4 regions of the Streptomyces kunmingensis genome follow, and region 2 is predicted to be linked to each of the others. Evidence: riboswitches for the same ligand, from Rfam matches in the RefSeq annotation. Region 2 holds a riboswitch; each other region holds the start of a gene.
The links. Region 2 has a riboswitch for cobalamin ahead of nicT (Nickel transporter NicT). Riboswitches for the same ligand answer to the same signal wherever they lie in the genome.
Positions count from the first base shown of each region.

Region 1 (4,416 bases), on a different contig from region 2:
CCAAAGGGCGCGCCAACAGGCGCGCAAGAAGTGGGGAGACCGGTGGTGACACCGGTCCGCGTCGTCATCGGGCTGTGCCTGGTCGCGCCGTTCGTGGCGATGCTCTGGGTCAGCTCCTATTCCAAGATCGACCCGACCTTCATCGGCATCCCGTTCTTCTACTGGTACCAGATGCTCTGGGTCATCATCTCGACCGGGCTCACGATGATCGCGTACAAGCTGTGGCAGCGTGACCAGCGCGGCCGCAAGGCGTCGGCCTCCGCGTCCACCCAGGCTCCGGAGGGTCAGCGATGAACGGCGGCGTCAACGGTGTCGCGCTCACCGTCTTCATCTTCTTCTTCCTGGCCGTCACGGTCATGGGCTTCCTCGCCGCGCGCTGGCGCCGGTCCGAGAACGAGTCGCTCGACGAATGGGGCCTGGGCGGACGCTCGTTCGGCACCTGGATCACCTGGTTCCTGCTCGGCGGCGACCTCTACACGGCGTACACCTTCGTCGCCGTCCCCGCGGCGATCTACGCGGCGGGCGCGTCCGGCTTCTTCGCCGTGCCCTACACGATCCTGGTGTACCCGCTGATCTTCACGTTCCTGCCGCGCCTGTGGTCGGTCTCGCACAAGCACGGGTACGTGACCACGTCGGACTTCGTGCGCGGACGCTTCGGCTCCAAGGGCCTCTCACTGGCCGTCGCGATCACCGGCATCCTCGCCACGATGCCGTACATCGCACTGCAGCTCGTCGGCATCCAGGCGGTGCTCGACGTGATGGGCGTCGGCGGCGGCGAGAACACGAACTGGTTCATCAAGGACCTGCCGCTCCTCATCGCGTTCGGCGTGCTCGCGGCGTACACGTACTCCTCGGGTCTGCGGGCCCCGGCGCTGATCGCGTTCGTCAAGGACGGCCTGATCTACCTCGTCATCCTGGTCGCGATCATCTACATCCCGATCAAGCTGGGCGGCTTCGACGACATCTTCGCCGCGGCGGGCGAGAAGTTCGAGAAGCTCAATCCGGCGACCGGCAAACCCGTCGGGGCGCTCGCCCCCGGTGAGGCGGGCCACTGGACGTACGCGACACTCGCGCTCGGCTCGGCCCTCGCGCTGTTCATGTACCCGCACTCGATCACGGCGACCCTGTCGTCCAAGAGCCGCAACGTGATCCGCCGCAACACCACGATCCTGCCGCTCTACTCGCTCATGCTGGGCCTGCTCGCGCTGCTCGGGTTCATGGCGATCGCGGCCGGGATCAAGGTGCAGAACGGCCAGCTGGCGATCCCGCAGCTCTTCGAGGACATGTTCCCCGACTGGTTCACGGGTGTCGCCTTCGCCGCCATCGGCATCGGCGCGCTGGTCCCGGCGGCGATCATGTCCATCGCCGCGGCGAACCTCTTCACGCGCAACATCTACAAGGACTTCATCAAGCCCGACGCGACCCCGGCGCAGGAGACCAAGGTCTCCAAGCTCGTGTCGCTGCTCGTGAAGGTCGGCGCTCTCGCCTTCGTCCTGACCATGGACAAGACCGTCGCCATCAACTTCCAGCTGCTCGGCGGCATCTGGATCCTGCAGACCATGCCGGCCCTGGTGGGCGGCCTGTTCACGCGCTGGTTCCACCGCTGGGCGCTGCTCGCCGGCTGGGCTGTCGGCATGGTCTACGGCACGCTCGCCGCGTACGGGGTGGCGTCGCCGACGCAGAAGCACTTCGGCGGTTCCTCGAAGGAGATTCCCGGCATCGGGGAGATCGGCTACATCGGTCTGACGGCGTTCGTCATGAACGTGGTCGTGACCGTGGTCCTGACCTTCGTCCTGAAGGCCGTGAAGGCTCCGGACGGCGTCGACGAGACGGCGCCCGAGGACTACACCGCGGACGCGGGCGACAAGGGCGTCCAGCAGGACCTGCCCGTCGTCGGAGCGGACTCCGGGCACTAGACACCCCCGCATCGAAGGACGGGCCCCTCCCTGTGGAGGGGCCCGTCCCTTTGTGCGTGGGATCTTTCCCCCGGACCCGGTCGACACAAGATATGGGCCTGCCACGAACACCCGGCACAACATGTATGCTCGCTCTCGCTGCAGCCGCAGGGGAATCCGGTGCAAATCCGGAACTGTCCCGCAACGGTGAACGTACGCGTACATAAAGGCGCCCACGTGAGTCCGACGACCTGCCTCAGCCCGTCCGAGCCGCCCGGCCCGGACGGAGAGACGTCCGGGCCTCGCGGAATGGGCCGGTGACGACGGCGCCCCTTCGCGCGTGCCCGAGCCACTCCTCCCCCGCAGGTCTCGAGCCGAGCGAGGGAGAGCCCCCACGTGACCATCGCGCCGCCCGCCGAAACAGCCCCGGCCGCACCGGTCTCCGCCGCACCGGACGACGCTCCGGGCACTGCGCTGCTGCGCACCCTGACCGAGCTGACCGCCGATCTCCCCGGCACCGACCCCGGCCGGGTCGCCGCCGCCGCCCTGCGCGGCCGCAGCGCCCGCGCCGACACGGCCGAGCTGCGCGAACTCGCCACCGAGGCCGCGGCCGGGCTGATCTCCGAGGACCCCGTCTACTCGCGGCTCGCCGCCCGCCTCCTCACGCTCTCCATCGCCGCCGAGGCCGCCTCGCAGGGCGTGACCTCCTTCACCGGCTCCGTCGCCGTCGGCCACCGCGAGGGCCTGATCGCCGACCGCACCGCCGAGTTCGTCCGCGTCCACGCGGCACGGCTCGACGCGCTCATCGACACCGCGGCCGACGACCGGTTCGGCTACTTCGGCCTGCGCACCCTGCACAGCCGCTACCTGCTGCGCCACCCGATCACCCGGCACGTCATCGAGACCCCGCAGCACTTCATGCTGCGCGTCGCGGCGGGCCTGGCCGAGGACGAATCCGTCCGCGCCCTGGACGAAGTGGCGGCCCTCTACGGCCTGATGAGCCGCCTGGACTACCTGCCCTCCTCCCCCACCCTCTTCAACTCCGGCACCCGGCACCCCCAGATGTCGAGCTGCTACCTGCTCGACTCCCCGCTGGACGAGCTCGACTCGATCTACGACCGCTACCACCAGGTGGCCCGCCTCTCCAAGCACGCCGGCGGCATCGGACTCTCGTACTCCCGCATCCGCAGCCGCGGTTCGCTGATCCGCGGCACGAACGGGCACTCCAACGGCATCGTGCCGTTCCTGAAGACCCTCGACGCGTCGGTCGCCGCCGTGAACCAGGGCGGACGCCGCAAGGGCGCGGCCGCCGTCTACCTGGAGACGTGGCACTCCGACATCGAGGAGTTCCTGGAGCTGCGCGACAACACCGGCGAGGACGCGCGCCGCACCCACAACCTCAACCTCGCGCACTGGATCCCCGACGAGTTCATGCGCCGGGTCGCCGAGGGCGCCGACTGGTCGCTGTTCTCCCCGGCGGACGTGCCCGAGCTCGTCGACCTGTACGGCGCGGAGTTCGAGGACGCGTACCGCAGGGCGGAGGCCGAGGGGAAGGCGCAGAATACCATCCCCGCCCGGGATCTGTACGGCCGCATGATGCGCACCCTCGCGCAGACCGGCAACGGCTGGATGACCTTCAAGGACGCCGCCAACCGCACCGCCAACCAGACCGCGGAGCCCGGCCACACCGTCCACTCCTCGAACCTGTGCACCGAGATCCTGGAGGTCACGGACGACGGCGAGACGGCCGTCTGCAACCTCGGCTCGGTGAACCTCGGCGCGTTCGTGGCCGACGGCGAGCTCGACTGGGAGCGGCTCGACGAGACCGTCCGCACCGCCGTCACCTTCCTCGACCGCGTCGTCGACATCAACTTCTACCCGACCGAGCAGGCGGGCCGCTCCAACGCCCGCTGGCGCCCGGTCGGCCTCGGCGCGATGGGTTTGCAGGACGTCTTCTTCAAGCTGCGGCTGCCCTTCGACTCCCCCGAGGCCAAGGTCCTCTCCACGCGGATCCAGGAGCGCATCATGCTCGCCGCGTACGAGGCCTCCGCCGACCTCGCCGAACGCCCCCAAGCGCCTTCGACAAGCTCCGGTGCAGGGGGGACCCCCATCGGCCCCCTGCCCGCCTGGGAGAAGACCCGCACCGCCCGCGGCGTCCTGCACCCCGACCACTACCCCGACGCCCAGGTGACCTGGCCGGAGCGGTGGGCCGCGCTGCGGGAACGTATCGCCACCGTCGGCATGCGCAACTCGCTGCTCCTCGCCATCGCGCCGACCGCGACGATCGCCTCGATCGCGGGCGTCTACGAGTGCATCGAGCCGCAGGTCTCCAACCTCTTCAAGCGCGAGACGCTGTCCGGCGAGTTCCTCCAGGTCAACGCGTACCTGGTCGACGAGTTGAAGCGGCTCGGCGTCTGGGACGCGCAGACCCGGGAGGCGCTGCGCGAGTCCAACGGCTCGGTGCAGGGCTTCACCTGGGTGCCCGAGGAGGTCCGCGCCCTGTACCGCACGGCGTGGGAGC
Region 1 covers NZ_BAAATS010000018.1:202,341-206,756, forward strand. Annotated here, with positions in the region: gene ABD366_RS22555 (DUF3311 domain-containing protein) at 1-294, shown strand, start outside; gene mctP (monocarboxylate uptake permease MctP) at 291-1,916, shown strand; cobalamin riboswitch at 2,041-2,168, shown strand; gene ABD366_RS22565 (ribonucleoside-diphosphate reductase subunit alpha) at 2,292-4,416, shown strand, end outside.
Region 1: it holds a riboswitch for cobalamin, as region 2 does, so the genes downstream of both, ABD366_RS22565 (ribonucleoside-diphosphate reductase subunit alpha) here and nicT (Nickel transporter NicT) in region 2, are expected to answer to the same signal.

Region 2 (4,416 bases):
TACATGCCGGCCGCGATGTCGGCGATCGCGATGCCGACCTTGGCCGGGGCGTCGGGCGCGCCCGTCACCGACACGACGCCCGTCTCGCACTGCACGAGGAGGTCGTACGCCTTGCGGTGCGCCCACGGCCCGTCGCTGCCGTAGCCGGAGATGTCGCAGACGATCAGATCCGGGTGGCGCTCCGCCAACTCCCGCGCGGACAGACCGAGGCGGGCCGCGGCGCCCGGCGCCAGGTTCTGTACGAAGACGTCCGCGCCGGCGAGCAGCCGCTCCAGGACCGCGCGCCCGCCGGCCGTCTTGACGTCGAGCGTCACCGAGTCCTTCGAGCGGTTCAGCCACACGAAGTGGCTGGACTGGCCGTGCACCGTCTCGTCGTAGCGGCGCGCGAAGTCGCCCCCGCCCGGGCGCTCGATCTTGATCACCCGTGCGCCGAGGTCGGCGAGCTGGCGCGTGGCGAACGGCGCGGCCACCGCCTGTTCCAGACTGACGACGGCGACGCCGTCGAGGGGCAGGTGGGCGGCGCTCATCCGGGGTCCTCCGTGCTCGTACGGGTGTCGTCGTGCTGCACGGTATGCGACGCTCACGCCCGCCCGGCGGGCAGGATCCTCAGCCGCTCTCGGCGGCCCGCGTGGACCAGCGCTGCTCGACCCTGGCAAGGCGCCAGTACGCGATCGCCGCCGCCCACACCACGACGAAGAGACCGACGATGACATAGCCGACGTTGTCCAGGTCGAGCCCGGCTATCCACCCCGTCACCGCGTCGGTGAGGCCGAGCTTCTCGTGCAGGACGCCGACGAGTTCGATCGTGCCGATGAAGAAGGCGACCGCGATCGACAGGCCGGTGATGGTGAGGTTGTAGAACACCTTGCGCACCGGGTTGGAGAACGCCCACTGGTAGGCGAAGTTCATGAACGTCCCGTCGAGCGTGTCGAACAGGCTCATGCCCGCGGCGAACAGCAGGGGCAGACACAGGATCGCGTACCAGGGCAGCCCCGCCGCGGCGCCGCTGCCGGCCATCACCATCAAGGTCACCTCGGTCGCCGTGTCGAAGCCGAGGCCGAAGAGGAAACCGAGCGGATACATCTGCCCCGGGCGGGTGATCGACCTGGTGAAACGGCCGAGGATCCGGTTCATGAAACCCCGTGAGTCCAGGTGCTGCTCCAGCGCGCGTTCGTCGTACGAGCCCTCGCGCATCGCCCGGAAGACCTTCAGGATGCCCAGCAGCGCCACGAGGTTGAGCGCGGCGATGAGGTACAGGAACGTACCCGAGACGGTGGTGCCGACGATGCCGAGCACCTGGTGGGTGCCGGACTCGTCGTTCAGCAGGGTGCCCGCGAGGGCCGCGCCGCCCGCGACGAGGGCGGCCATCGCGACGACCACGCTGGAGTGGCCGAGCGCGAACCAGAAACCCACGGAGACGGGCCGCTTGCCGTCCGCCATCAGCTTGCGGGTCGTGTTGTCGATCGCGGCGATGTGGTCGGCGTCGAAGGCGTGCCGCATCCCGAGGGTGTACGCGGTGACGCCGAGGCCGATACCGAAGGCCTTGTTGCCGACCTCGTAGTGCTCGGGGACGACGAGGAGGAACAGCACGCCGAACGCGACGATGTGCAGCGCGGCGATCACCGCCATGAGACCCGCGGTGCGCACGGTGTCCTCGCGGCGCCAGCGGAAGGCCGGGTGGGGGTGCGGGCCGGTGGGCCGCGCGGGGGAGTTTCCGGGCAGGGTCATGCCTTGATCACGCTCCAGCACCTCGTGGATCACTTCGTGAGATGCCGCGGCCGGTCTCCTGGCTTACGGGTGTGCCACGCCGCTCCTGCCTTCCCAGCAGCCCGAAGGCGTCCAGTGGCGCGGTGGAACGGCGTGTTCCGCACCCACCCGAGGGCGGTGCGGAACCCGATCACAGTGGCGAGGGCCGCTCCGGACTTGACCCCTGGGGGCCGTCACCGGTCTTCCCGAGCACCACGGCCCGGCCACCCTAGTCGACGCACTCCCCGGCGCCGCGGGCGGCTGTCCCACCGCGGGCGGCTATCCCCGCCGGCGCGCGCGGGCCCGCCCGATCTCCTCGTACGCCTTGTCGCGGCCCTCCCAGTGCGAGCCCTCCACCGACTTGCCGGGTTCCAGGTCCTTGTAGACCTCGAAGAAATGGGTGATCTCCAGGCGGTCGAACTCGGGGATGTCCTCGATGTCCTGGATCGAGGCATGGCGCGGGTCGTGGGCGGGGACGCAGAGGACCTTCTCGTCCGGGCCCTTCTCGTCGCTCATCACGAACATGCCGATCGCCCGGCACTCGATGGTGCAGCCGGGAAAGGTGGGGTCGTCGGTCAGGACGAGCGCGTCCAGCGGGTCGCCGTCGCCGCCGAGCGTGCCGTCGACGTAGCCGTAGTCCGCGGGGTACTGGGTCGAGGTGAACAGCATGCGGTCGAGCCTGATCCGGCCGAGCTCGTGATCCATCTCGTACTTGTTCCGGGAGCCCTGCGGTATTTCCACGATCACGTCGAACGCGTCGCCGCGCGTCTCGCTGCCGCCCAATGTGGCCTCCTTGCCCCATTGCCGCCCGCTCGGATGCCCCCGAGTGTGCGCCGTGCGCGGCGAGACCGGAACCCCTCGGACCGCGCGGGAGTCACACCGAGGGAGAGATGGGGAAGACGAGTTCGGGGCGGTCCCAGGCGACGGCCGGGGGATGCGCGGCATCGGTCCCGGTGCGCAGGGCCCCCACGCTGCGGTAGAAGCCCTCGGCGGGCGGGTGGGAGACGACGCGCACATGGTCGAGCCCGGCGGTCGCGGCCTCCGCCCGCATGTGCGCGACGAGCAGACGTCCGATGCCCAGGCCCTGCGCGTCGTTCGCGACGAACATCAGGTCCAGCTCGGGAGGGGCGAGGAGCAGGGAGTAGAAGCCGAGTACGCGCTCGTCCGCCCCGCCGGTCGCGCCGGTCGCGACGAAGACCCGGTGCGCCTCGATGTAGTCGGGGCCGACCCGGTAGCCCGCGACCATTCCCGCGTACGGGCCCTCGTAGGCGCGGGAGCCGCGCACGAGCCGGGTCAGGCGTCTGGCGTCGCCCGCGGTGGCCCGCCGCACCGTGACGGCCGGGCCGCCACCGGGGCGCGTAATGCTCGAGGTCATACAGCGAGTATTACGCACCCGGGGGAGGCGTCGGCCCGGTGGGTACCGGTCTCAGCCGGTGGGTACCGGTCTCAGCCGGTGGGCACCGTCGAATGGACCTGGCGCAGGAACGCGGCGTTGTCCGGGGTGCGGCGCAGCTTGTCGAGCAGTGCCTCGTAGGAGGACTGGCCTTCGCGGCCCTGGAGGGCCCGGCGCAGCCCCCGTACGGCGGTCAACTCGGGTGCGGGCAGCAGGAGTTCCTCGCGACGGGTCCCGGAGGGGGTGATGTCGACGGCGGGGTGGACGCGGCGGTCGGCGAGCGAGCGGTCGAGGCGCAGCTCCATGTTGCCGGTGCTCTTGAGCTCCTCGAAGAAGTAGTCGTCGGCGCGGGAGCCGGTGTCGACCAGGGCCGTGGCGAGGATCGTCAGGGAGCCGGCCTCCTCCGTGTTGCGGGCGGCGCCGAACAGGCGCTTCGGGCCGAACAGCGCGGCGGCGTCGACACCGCCGGACAGGGTGCGGCCACCTGAAGAGGCCGCGTTGTTGTGGGCGCGGCACAGCCGGGTGAGGGAGTCGAGCAGGATCACCACGTCGCGGCCCTGTTCGACGAGGCGCTTGGCGCGCTCCACGGCGAGCTCGGCGAGCGCGATGTGTGCCTTGGCGGGCTGGTCGAACGTGGAGGCGTACACCTCGCCGCGCACGGAGCGCCGCATGTCGGTGACCTCCTCGGGGCGTTCGTCGACGAGCACCACCATCAGCTCGGCCTCGGGATGGTTCGCGGCGACGGCCGCGGCGAGCTGCTGGAGCAGGACGGTCTTGCCGGTCTTGGGCGGCGCGACGATCAGTCCGCGCTGCCCTTTGCCGATGGGGGCGAACAGGTCGACGACGCGGCCCCCGAGGCCGCTCGCCGGGCTCTCCATGCGCAGCCGTGCCGCGGGGTGGAGCGGGGTGAGGTCGCCGAAGCGGGGGCGGCGGCGCACGGCGTCGACGGGGGCGCCGTCGATGGTCTCGACGTGGCTGAGCGTGTGCGGTTTGGCGCACAGCCCGTCCACGAAGTCGCCCTTGCGCAGGCCGAGTTGACGGATGAGAGTGGCGGGGACCTGGACATCGCGGGAGGTCGGCAACAGGTCCCTCCCGCGCAGCAGGCCCTGCCCGTTCACGCCGATGTCGAGGACGCCGGCGGTCCGGACGGGGGCCTTGGGTGCGGAGGCGGCGCGCGGCCTCTCCGCGGCGGTGCTGGGCTTTTCCAGCGCTTCGAGAGTGGTGCTGGTCATGGTCGATCAGGGTCCTTTCGCGGACGCGGTCCGTACGCGGGCAGA
Region 2 covers NZ_BAAATS010000005.1:584,695-589,110, reverse strand. Annotated here, with positions in the region: gene ABD366_RS07885 (CaiB/BaiF CoA transferase family protein) at 1-527, opposite strand, end outside; gene nicT (Nickel transporter NicT) at 607-1,728, opposite strand; cobalamin riboswitch at 1,760-1,979, opposite strand; gene ABD366_RS07875 (inorganic diphosphatase) at 2,026-2,451, opposite strand; gene ABD366_RS07870 (GNAT family N-acetyltransferase) at 2,621-3,121, opposite strand; gene rho (transcription termination factor Rho) at 3,193-4,371, opposite strand.

Region 3 (4,416 bases), 130 kb from region 2:
CCACCGTCTTCGTCTTCCTCGGCGTCGAGGGCGCGAGCGTCTACTCGCGGCACGCCAAGAAGCGCTCCGACGTCGGCCGGGCCACGATCCTCGGCTTCCTCAGCGTCTTCGCCGTCTTCGCCTCCGTCGTCATCGTGTCGTACGGGATCCTGCCGATGGGCGAGATCGCCGAGCTGCGCCAGCCGTCCATGGCGGGCGTGCTCGAGGACGCCGTCGGCACCTGGGGCAAGGTGTTCATCAGCGTCGGCCTGATCGTCTCCGTCCTCGGCGCCTATCTGGCGTGGACGCTGATGGCCGCCGAAGTGCTGTTCGTGGCGGCCAAGGACGACGACATGCCGCGGTTCCTGCGGCGCGCCACCGCCGCGGACGTCCCCGTGCCCGCGCTGCTCATGACGACCGTGCTCACGCAGGTGGTGCTGGTCGTCACCGCGTTCTCGGACGACGCCTTCAACTTCGCGCTCGACCTCACCAGCTCGCTCTCCCTGATCCCGTACCTGCTGGCCGCCGCCTTCGCCGTGAAGCTCGGGACGCGCACCGACCGCCGTACGGAGGGCGGGCGCACCACGTCGCGCGAGCTGACGATCGCGGCGATCGCCACGCTCTACACGGCGTTCATGCTGTACGCCGCCGGGCTGAAGTTCGTCCTGGTCTCGTTCGTCTTCTACGCGCCGGCCACGATCCTGTTCGTCATGGCCCGCAGGGAGCAGGGCAGACGCCTGTTCTCCCCGCGCGAGCTGGCCATCCTGGCCGTGTCCGTCGTGGGCGCCGTGCTCGGCGTCGTCGCGCTGGCCGCCGGCTGGATCAGCCTGTGAGTCCCGTCCGCCCCTCAAGCCCCGGAGGCACACCGTGACCGACCACGACACCCCCGCTTCGGCCGCGTACGGCGTCCACTCCGAGGTGGGCCGGCTGCGCAAGGTGCTCGTCTGCTCGCCGGGGCTCGCCCACCGCCGGCTGACCCCGACCAACGCCGACGATCTTCTCTTCGACGACGTCATGTGGGTGGAGAACGCCCAGCGGGACCACGCCGACTTCGTGAACAAGCTGCGGCAGCGCGGTATCGAGGTGGTCGAGCTGCACGAGCTGCTCGCGCAGACCATGGCGCTGCCCCGAGCGCGGTCCTGGCTTCTGGACCGCAAGATCATCGCCAATCAGGTGGGTACGGGGCTGATCGACGACACCCGCGCCTTCCTGGAGACACTGGAGCCGCGACAGCTCGCCGAGTTCCTCATCGGCGGTCTCGCCACCACCGACCTGCCGGACGAGTACCGCTCCGCGTACGTGTCGATGGCCCGGGAATCGACCGGTGTACGCGAGTACCTGATGCCGCCGCTGCCCAACACGCTCTACACCCGCGACACCACCTGCTGGCTGTACGGCGGCCTCACCCTCAACCCGCTGTACTGGCCCGCGCGGCACGACGAGACCCTGCTGATGAAGGCGATCTACTGCTTCCACCCGGACTTCGTCGACTCGACCGTGTGGTGGGGCGACCCCGAACTCGCCTGGGGGCAGGCCACGTTCGAGGGCGGCGACATCATGCCCGTCGGCAACGGCGTGGTCCTGATGGGCATGAGCGAGCGCACCTCGCGGCAGGCCATCACGCAGGTCGCCGCCGCCCTGTTCAAGAGCGGCGCGGCCGAGCACGTCATCGTCGCCGGGATGCCGAAGCTGCGCTCGGCGATGCATCTGGACACCGTCTTCACGTTCGCCGACCGGGACATCGTGACGCTCTACCCGCGGATCATGGACTCGGTGCACACGTTCTCGCTGCGGCCCAGCGACCGGGCGCCGGGGCTCTCCATCGTCGACGAGGGCTCCGCGTCCTTCGTCGACGTCGTCGCCAAGGGGCTCGGACTGCCGGACCTGCGGGTGATCGAGACCGGCGGCGACGTCTACGCGTCCGAGCGCCAGCAGTGGGACAGCGGCAACAACGCGGTCGCCCTCGAACCCGGCGTCGTCGTCACCTACGACCGCAACACCCAGACCAACACACTGCTGCGCAAGGCCGGCGTCGAGGTCATCACCATCGTCGGCGCCGAACTCGGCCGCGGCCGCGGCGGCGGCCACTGCATGACGTGCCCCATCATCCGCGAGCCCGTGACCTTCTGACCGCGCTCGCCCGCCACGGTGCCGGTGACGAAGACGTCGCCGGGGTACAGGAACGGCCGATCCTGACCCGGGTAGTGAGGCTGCGCACGAGCGGCGAACGATTTCCGGGAGCTGGTCAGGCGCGTGATACGTTCCGGAGGCCAGTCGTACCTTTGTGCGTTCTCGAACGCGTACGGGTCAGGGAATCCGGTGGAAATCCGGAGCTGACGCGCAGCGGTGAGGGTGACGGGCGGAGCCACAGCCACTGAGCCGATCGCCGGTTCGGGAAGGCGCCCCGTCCGGACGATCCCAAGTCCGAAGACCTGCTGGCACCCTCCGGAGCCGAACTGCGGCCGGGGGTGAACCGTAGGCCGGCTCCGCGCATGAGCCCTGGACGCAGAGGAACTCCCGTGCTGTTCGCACGTCACATCCGCCGTAGCGCACCGCTGTTGGCGGGCGCCCTTCTCCTCACGGCGTGCGGCGGCTCGGGCTCCGCCGGCACCGCGGACCGCGCGGGCGCTTCGGACTCCGCCGTCACCCTGGACAACTGCGGCAAGAAGGTCCGCGTCGCGCACGCCCCGCGCCGTGCCGTCGCCCTCGACCAGGGATCCGCGGAGATCATGCTCTCGCTCGGTCTCGCGGACCGGATGGTGGGGACCGCGACGTGGACCGATCCCGTCCTGAAGGGGCTGGAGAAGGCGAACGCGAAGGTGCCGCGGCTCGCCGACCGCTACCCGTCCTTCGAGAAGGTCCTGGACACCGAACCGGACTTCGTCTCCGCGTCGCTCACGAACACCATCGGCAAGGGCGGGGTGGCGCCGCGTGAGCAGTTCGACAAGCTCGGCGTGCCCACCTACCTCTCCCCCACCGACTGCGCCGGCAAGGACAACAGCGGGGACGGCGACGGCGAGCGCACCAGCGCGCTGGCCCTCGACACCGTCTACGGCGAGATACGTGACCTGGCACGGATCTTCGACGTGAAGGAGCGCGGCGACAAACTCGTCGCGCGGCTCCAGTCCCGCGTCGCCAAAGCGACTTCGGGCGTGGACGCCGAGGGTGTGAGCGTCCTGTACTGGTTCGCGAACTCCGACTCGCCGTACATGGCGGGCTGTTGCGGCGCGCCCGGCATCGTCACCAAGGAACTCGGGATGCGCAACGTCTTCGACGACACGCACGAGGAGTGGCCGCAGATCAACTGGGAGACCGTCGCGGACCGCGATCCGGACGTCCTCGTCATCGGCGATCTGACCCGCCGCTCGCAGTCCGCGGAGTCCGCCGCACAGAAGATCAAGTTCCTGGAGAGCGACCCGGTCACCAAGAACATGACCGCGGTCCGCGAGAAGCGCTACGTCCTGCTCAGCGGGCAGGCACTGAACCCGACGATCCGCACCGTCGACGGGGTGGAGAAGGTGGCCGCCGCGCTGCGCGACTTCGGCCTGGACAAGTGAGCGCCCTCCGGCCCGCCCTGTACTGGGCCGCGGCCCTCGCGGCACTCTGCGCCTCGGTCGCCGTGGCCATCACCATCGGCCCGGCGCACATCAGCGTCGCCGATGTGTGGTCGGCGGTCGGCGCCCGGCTCGGCTGGGGCGGTTCGGACCTCTCCCCGATCCGCGACGGCATCGTCTGGAACCTCCGGCTGCCGCGCACCCTGCTCGCCGCGGTCTGCGGGGCCGGGCTCGCGGTGTGCGGCACGGTGCTGCAAGCACTGCTGCGCAACCCCCTCGCCGACCCGTTCGTGCTCGGCGTCTCCTCGGGCGCGTCGACCGGCGCCGTCCTCGTCGTGGTGCTCGGCCTCGGCGGCGGCGCCCTCTCCGTGTCCGGCGGGGCGTTCATCGGCGCGCTCTGCTCGTTCGCCCTCGTCCTGGTCCTCAGCCATGTGCTGGGCGGCACGACGGACCGGGTGGTGCTGTGCGGGGTCGCGGCGATGCAGCTGTTCTCCTCACTGACCTCGTTCGTGGTCCTGACCGCGGCCGATGCCGAGACGACCCGCGGCGTCCTGTTCTGGCTGCTCGGCTCGCTCGGCGGAGTCGGCTGGACCGAGGTGTGGCTGTGTCTCGCGGTGCTCGTGGTGACGCTGACGGTCTGCCTCGGGTACGGCCGGACTCTGGACGCCTTCTCCTTCGGGCCGGAGGCGGCGGCCGCGCTCGGCGTGCACGTGGCGCGCACCCGGCTCGTCCTGCTGTGCGTGACGGCGCTGCTGACGGCGGCGCTGGTGAGCGCGGCCGGGGCGATCGGTTTCGTCGGACTCGTCCTGCCGCACGCGGCGCGCGCCCTGGTCGGCCCCGGGCACACCCGGCTGCTGCCGGTCACGGCGGTGGCCGGCGCGGT
Region 3 covers NZ_BAAATS010000005.1:457,720-462,135, forward strand. Annotated here, with positions in the region: gene ABD366_RS07320 (basic amino acid/polyamine antiporter) at 1-812, shown strand, start outside; gene ABD366_RS07325 (arginine deiminase) at 847-2,109, shown strand; cobalamin riboswitch at 2,234-2,436, shown strand; gene ABD366_RS07330 (ABC transporter substrate-binding protein) at 2,472-3,536, shown strand; gene ABD366_RS07335 (FecCD family ABC transporter permease) at 3,533-4,416, shown strand, end outside.
Region 3: it holds a riboswitch for cobalamin, as region 2 does, so the genes downstream of both, ABD366_RS07330 (ABC transporter substrate-binding protein) here and nicT (Nickel transporter NicT) in region 2, are expected to answer to the same signal.

Region 4 (4,416 bases), on a different contig from region 2:
GTCCGTCGGCCCCGGCAGCCGCGGTTGCGCGGCGCGCTCCTGCCACACCGACCGCAGCCAGCCGGTGGCGCCGGTTCCCGTCCCGATCAACACCCCGGAGGAGGCCTGGGCCTCGACGGCACCCCTGTCGTCGTCGAGGCCCAGGCGGTAGCGGGCGGTGCGGTGGCCTGCCGCACCGACATAGATCTCGTTGAGCGCCACCAGACGCTGACTGTCGTCGGTGACGGCCTCGACCATGGTCAGCTCGTCCGCGCCGGCCGACGCGGAGAAGGCGGCGGGCAGCAGCCGGGCCACGGCCTCCGGGCGGTGGCGCACCAGGACGCCCGGGTTGCGGCCGGGGTCGGCGTCGACCCCGAGCACCGGCTGATCCCCGGCGTACTGCGCGACGTTGGCCACGAGCCCGTCCTGCCCGACCACCACCACGGCGTCCTGCGGACCGAACAGGAAGCGGTCCAGATCCGCCCGCTCCACCTGCGCGCGCCGCCAGTTCAGCGGCACCGCGGCCGACACCTGCGCGAGCGCGCGCCGGGCCCGGTGGTGCCGTTCGACGACCTCGTCGATGGAGCGGCCCCGCGAGGAGAGGAAGAAGGCGGCCTGCCCGTGCGTGCCGTGCCGGGCGACCAACTCCTCGTACTCCGTGGTGCGATGGACCAGGACGGCGCGGGGCGCGAGGCTCATGCTCCCGGCTCCTGCTGTGCCCCGAAGCGCGCGAGCAGCCCGGTCAGCACGTCCGGGGAGACGGTGACGCTGTCGATGCGGGGCAGGTTCTCGGCCAGCCGGGTGCCGGTCAGGGCGTGCAGGGTCGCCACGTCGGCCTCGCCGTGCACGCGCAGCCAGGCCGCCTGTGCCTGGGCCCTGGCCTCGCCGACCTCACGGGCGCCCTCGGCCTCCGCGCGGGCGAGCCGGACGGCCCGGTCGGCCTCCGCGCCGACCCGTACCGCGTCGGCGGCCGCCTTCTCCTCGGCCTCGCGCCGGCTGTTGGCACCGCGCTGCTCGACCAACTGCTCCTCGCGCCGGGCCAGTTCGATCTGGCTGGCCAGTTCGTTCTCGGCGATGGCGCGCTCGCGCTCCACGGCGACCGCGCGCCGCTCGTAGGTGGCGCGGTCCGCCTCCTGCTGGATGAGTTCGCGGGCGGGGGTGCGCAGCGCGCGCTCCACCTCCGGTTCGGGGCGCACCGCCATGACCCGTACCGCGACGATCTCGATGCCGGTGGCGGGCAGCCGCGGCTCCTCGCCCAGGCCCTGGGTGACGCGCTCGCGCACCGCGGGCACGCCGTCGGCGAGGGCAGCGGCCAGCGGGGTGCGGGCGAGCACTTCGAGGGCGTGCTGCTGGGCGCTCTCGGTCAGGAGCGTGGCGAGCTGCTCCAGAGGGGCGCCGCGCCACACGCCCGTGTCCGGGTCCACGGAGAAGTCGAGGCGCTCGGCCGCGACGGCGGGATCGGCGATCCGGTACGTGACCGTGGCCTGCACGGCGACGTCCTGGAAATCGGCGGTGCGGGCGTGGAAGGTCATCGCCAACTCCCGGTCGTCCACCGGCACTTCCGACAACGCGGCCGTCAGGGGACGGAACCAGAAGCTCAGCCCCGAACCGTCGTGCGCGAGCCGCCCCGAGCGGTGGTGCCGTACGTGGGACGTGGGCGCCGTCCGCAGATGACGCCAGCCGAAGCGCTTGGTGATGTCGGCCATGGGAACCCCCTCGATTAGAGTCATCATGACTTTAAATAGGAGCCTTCTTGTCGTCAAGGGGACGACAAGAAGTCGTGGCCGAGCACCGGCCGCAGCCCTCAACTCCGGCTTGCTACGCTGCGCATGCCTCCCGTGGGGGAAGCCGGTGCGAATCCGGCGCTGTCCCGCAACGGTGTACGTGGCTCGTCCAGAGCCACGCCAAGTCCGATCACCCACGGCAGGCGTGCAACCCGTCAACCGCTCGCCGTGGACTGCGAGCAGGGACCCCAGAGCCTCCGGGCCCTGCCGGCACCCTGCACGTTCCGCCGGCGGCACAGCCCGCAGGATGTGCGCCCGCCTTGACCACCGCTCTCTCCGCCCCCGCGGGTGTCACTCGCGGGCGCATACCCACCACCCCACTGGCCGTCGGGCTCGCACTCGTCCTGCTCGTCTCGCTCGCCTGCGGCGTCGCACTCGGAGCCACGGGCATGGGCTGGGGGCACGTACTGCGGCTCATGTGGGCGGGCCTGAGCGGAGGGAGTCTCGCTCCCGACGACGCCGCGGCGTACACCATCGTGTGGGAGATCCGCTTCCCCCGTGTCGTGCTCGCGGCCGTGGTGGGCGCCGGACTCGCCGCGGTCGGCGTCGCGGTACAGGCGCTGGTGCGCAACGCCCTCGCCGATCCCTTCGTCCTCGGCATCTCCTCGGGCGCCGCCGTCGGCGCCAACGCGGTCATCCTGTTCGGCGCCCTCGCCTCTCTCGGCGTATGGGCGCTGTCCCTCTCCGCCTTCCTGTCCGCACTCGTCGCGACTCTCGTCGTCTACGTGGTGGCCCGGTCCCCGCTCGGGCTCAGCCCGCTGCGGCTCGTCCTGACCGGTACCGCGCTCGCCTACGGGTTCCAGGCGGTCACGACCGTCATGGTCTTCGGCGCCGAGCGGGGTGAGGCAGCTCGCGCGGCGATGATGTGGCTGCTCGGCAGCCTGGGCGGGGCGACCTGGCCGAAGGTGCCGCTCGCCGCCGTGACGGTACTCGCGGGCTGGCTGTGGCTCCGGCTGCGGGCCGGCTCGCTGGACGCGCTGTCGATGGGGGACGAGACGGCGGCGGCGCTGGGCGTGCCGCCCGACCGGCTGCGGCGTGAACTGTTCGTCGTGACGGCGGCCGTGACGGGCACGGTCGTCGCGGTGAGCGGGGCGATCGGTTTCGTCGGGCTGATGGTTCCCCACCTCGTGCGCATGCTCGTGGGCGCCTCGCACGCGCGGGTGCTCGCGGTCGCGCCGTTCGCCGGGGCCGTGCTCCTCGTGTGGGCCGACGTGCTGTCGCGGATGCTGCTCGCGCCGACGGAACTTCCCGTGGGCGTGATCACGGCCGCCCTCGGCGTACCCGCGTTCCTGCTGCTCATGAGGCGCGGCGGACTCGCGCTCACGGGCCGCTGAATGCACGGCCGCCGAGTTCACGGCCGCCGAGTTCGCGCGCCGCATCACCTGCCCCGTACACGTACCGAAGTCCGGCTTGAGAGGAAGACACGTGCGACTCGATGTCGAAGGTGTTTCGGTCGAGGTGGCGGGCGCACGGCTCGTCGACGAGGTCACGCTCGACGCGCCCACCGGCTCCTTCGTGGGGCTCGTCGGCCCCAACGGCAGCGGGAAGTCGACGCTGCTGCGATGCGTCTACCGCGCGCGACGCCCCGACGCGGGAGTCGTCAGGGTCGAGGGCGAGGACGTCCACCGCATGACGCCCCGGGCCGCGGCGCGCGTGCTCGCCGCGCTGCCGCAGGAGACAGCGGCGGACTTCGACTTCACCGTCACCGAGGTCGTCGCGATGGGCCGCCTGCCGCACCGCGAACGCAACGCCGCGCGCGACCGGCGGATCTGCCGGACAGCGCTGGAACAGGCCGGTGTCGCGCACCTCGCCGAGCGCGGCTTCCTGTCGCTCTCGGGCGGTGAGAAGCAGCGTGTGCTCATCGCCCGCGCCCTCACCCAGGAGCCGCGCGTCCTCGTCCTGGACGAGCCCACCAACCACCTCGACATAGCCCACCAGCTCGACGTGCTGCGCCGGGTCCGCACCAGCGGGCCGACCGTGCTCGCGGCGCTGCACGACCTCAACCTCGCCGCCGCCCACTGCGACCGGCTGCACGTGCTGCACGGCGGCCGGGTCATCGCCTCGGGCCGCCCGGACGAGGTCCTCTCCCCCGAACTCCTCGCCGACGTCTTCGGCGTCCGGGCCCATCGGGTGCGCCACCCCGGGACCGGCACCACGCAGTTCCTCTTCGACCCCCTGAGCCCCTGACACCCCCGAGCCCCGACCCCTCCTGAAAGGCCACCCGTGCGCAAGCTCCTGCCCGCCGTCCCGCTCGGCCTCGCCGCCGCCCTCACCCTGACCGGCTGCGGCGCCGAGGTCGCATCCGACAACAAGACCGCGAAGTCGCAGGCGGTGACCGTCACCAACTGCGGCAAGAAGGTCACCTACGACACACGCCCCGAGCGGGTCGTCACCAACGATGTCGGCATCACCGAGCTCATGTTCGCGCTCCGCCTGGAGAACCGCATGGCCGGGTACGTCATGCCCGCCGACAAGGGTTCCCTCGAAGGCCTGCCGTACAAGGACGCGTACAAAGAGGTGAAGTGGCTCTCCAAGGACCGCGTCACCAAGGAGGTGGCCCTCGCCGCGCACGCCGACCTCGTCTTCGCCGGCTGGAACTACGGCTTCAACGAGAACGCGCTCACACCCGACGAGCTGCACGCCTCGGGCATCG
Region 4 covers NZ_BAAATS010000028.1:52,052-56,467, reverse strand. Annotated here, with positions in the region: gene ABD366_RS31060 (NAD(+)/NADH kinase) at 1-678, opposite strand, end outside; gene ABD366_RS31055 (SPFH domain-containing protein) at 675-1,685, opposite strand; cobalamin riboswitch at 1,799-1,919, shown strand; gene ABD366_RS31050 (FecCD family ABC transporter permease) at 2,024-3,097, shown strand; gene ABD366_RS31045 (ABC transporter ATP-binding protein) at 3,189-3,950, shown strand; gene ABD366_RS31040 (ABC transporter substrate-binding protein) at 3,987-4,416, shown strand, end outside.
Region 4: it holds a riboswitch for cobalamin, as region 2 does, so the genes downstream of both, ABD366_RS31050 (FecCD family ABC transporter permease) here and nicT (Nickel transporter NicT) in region 2, are expected to answer to the same signal.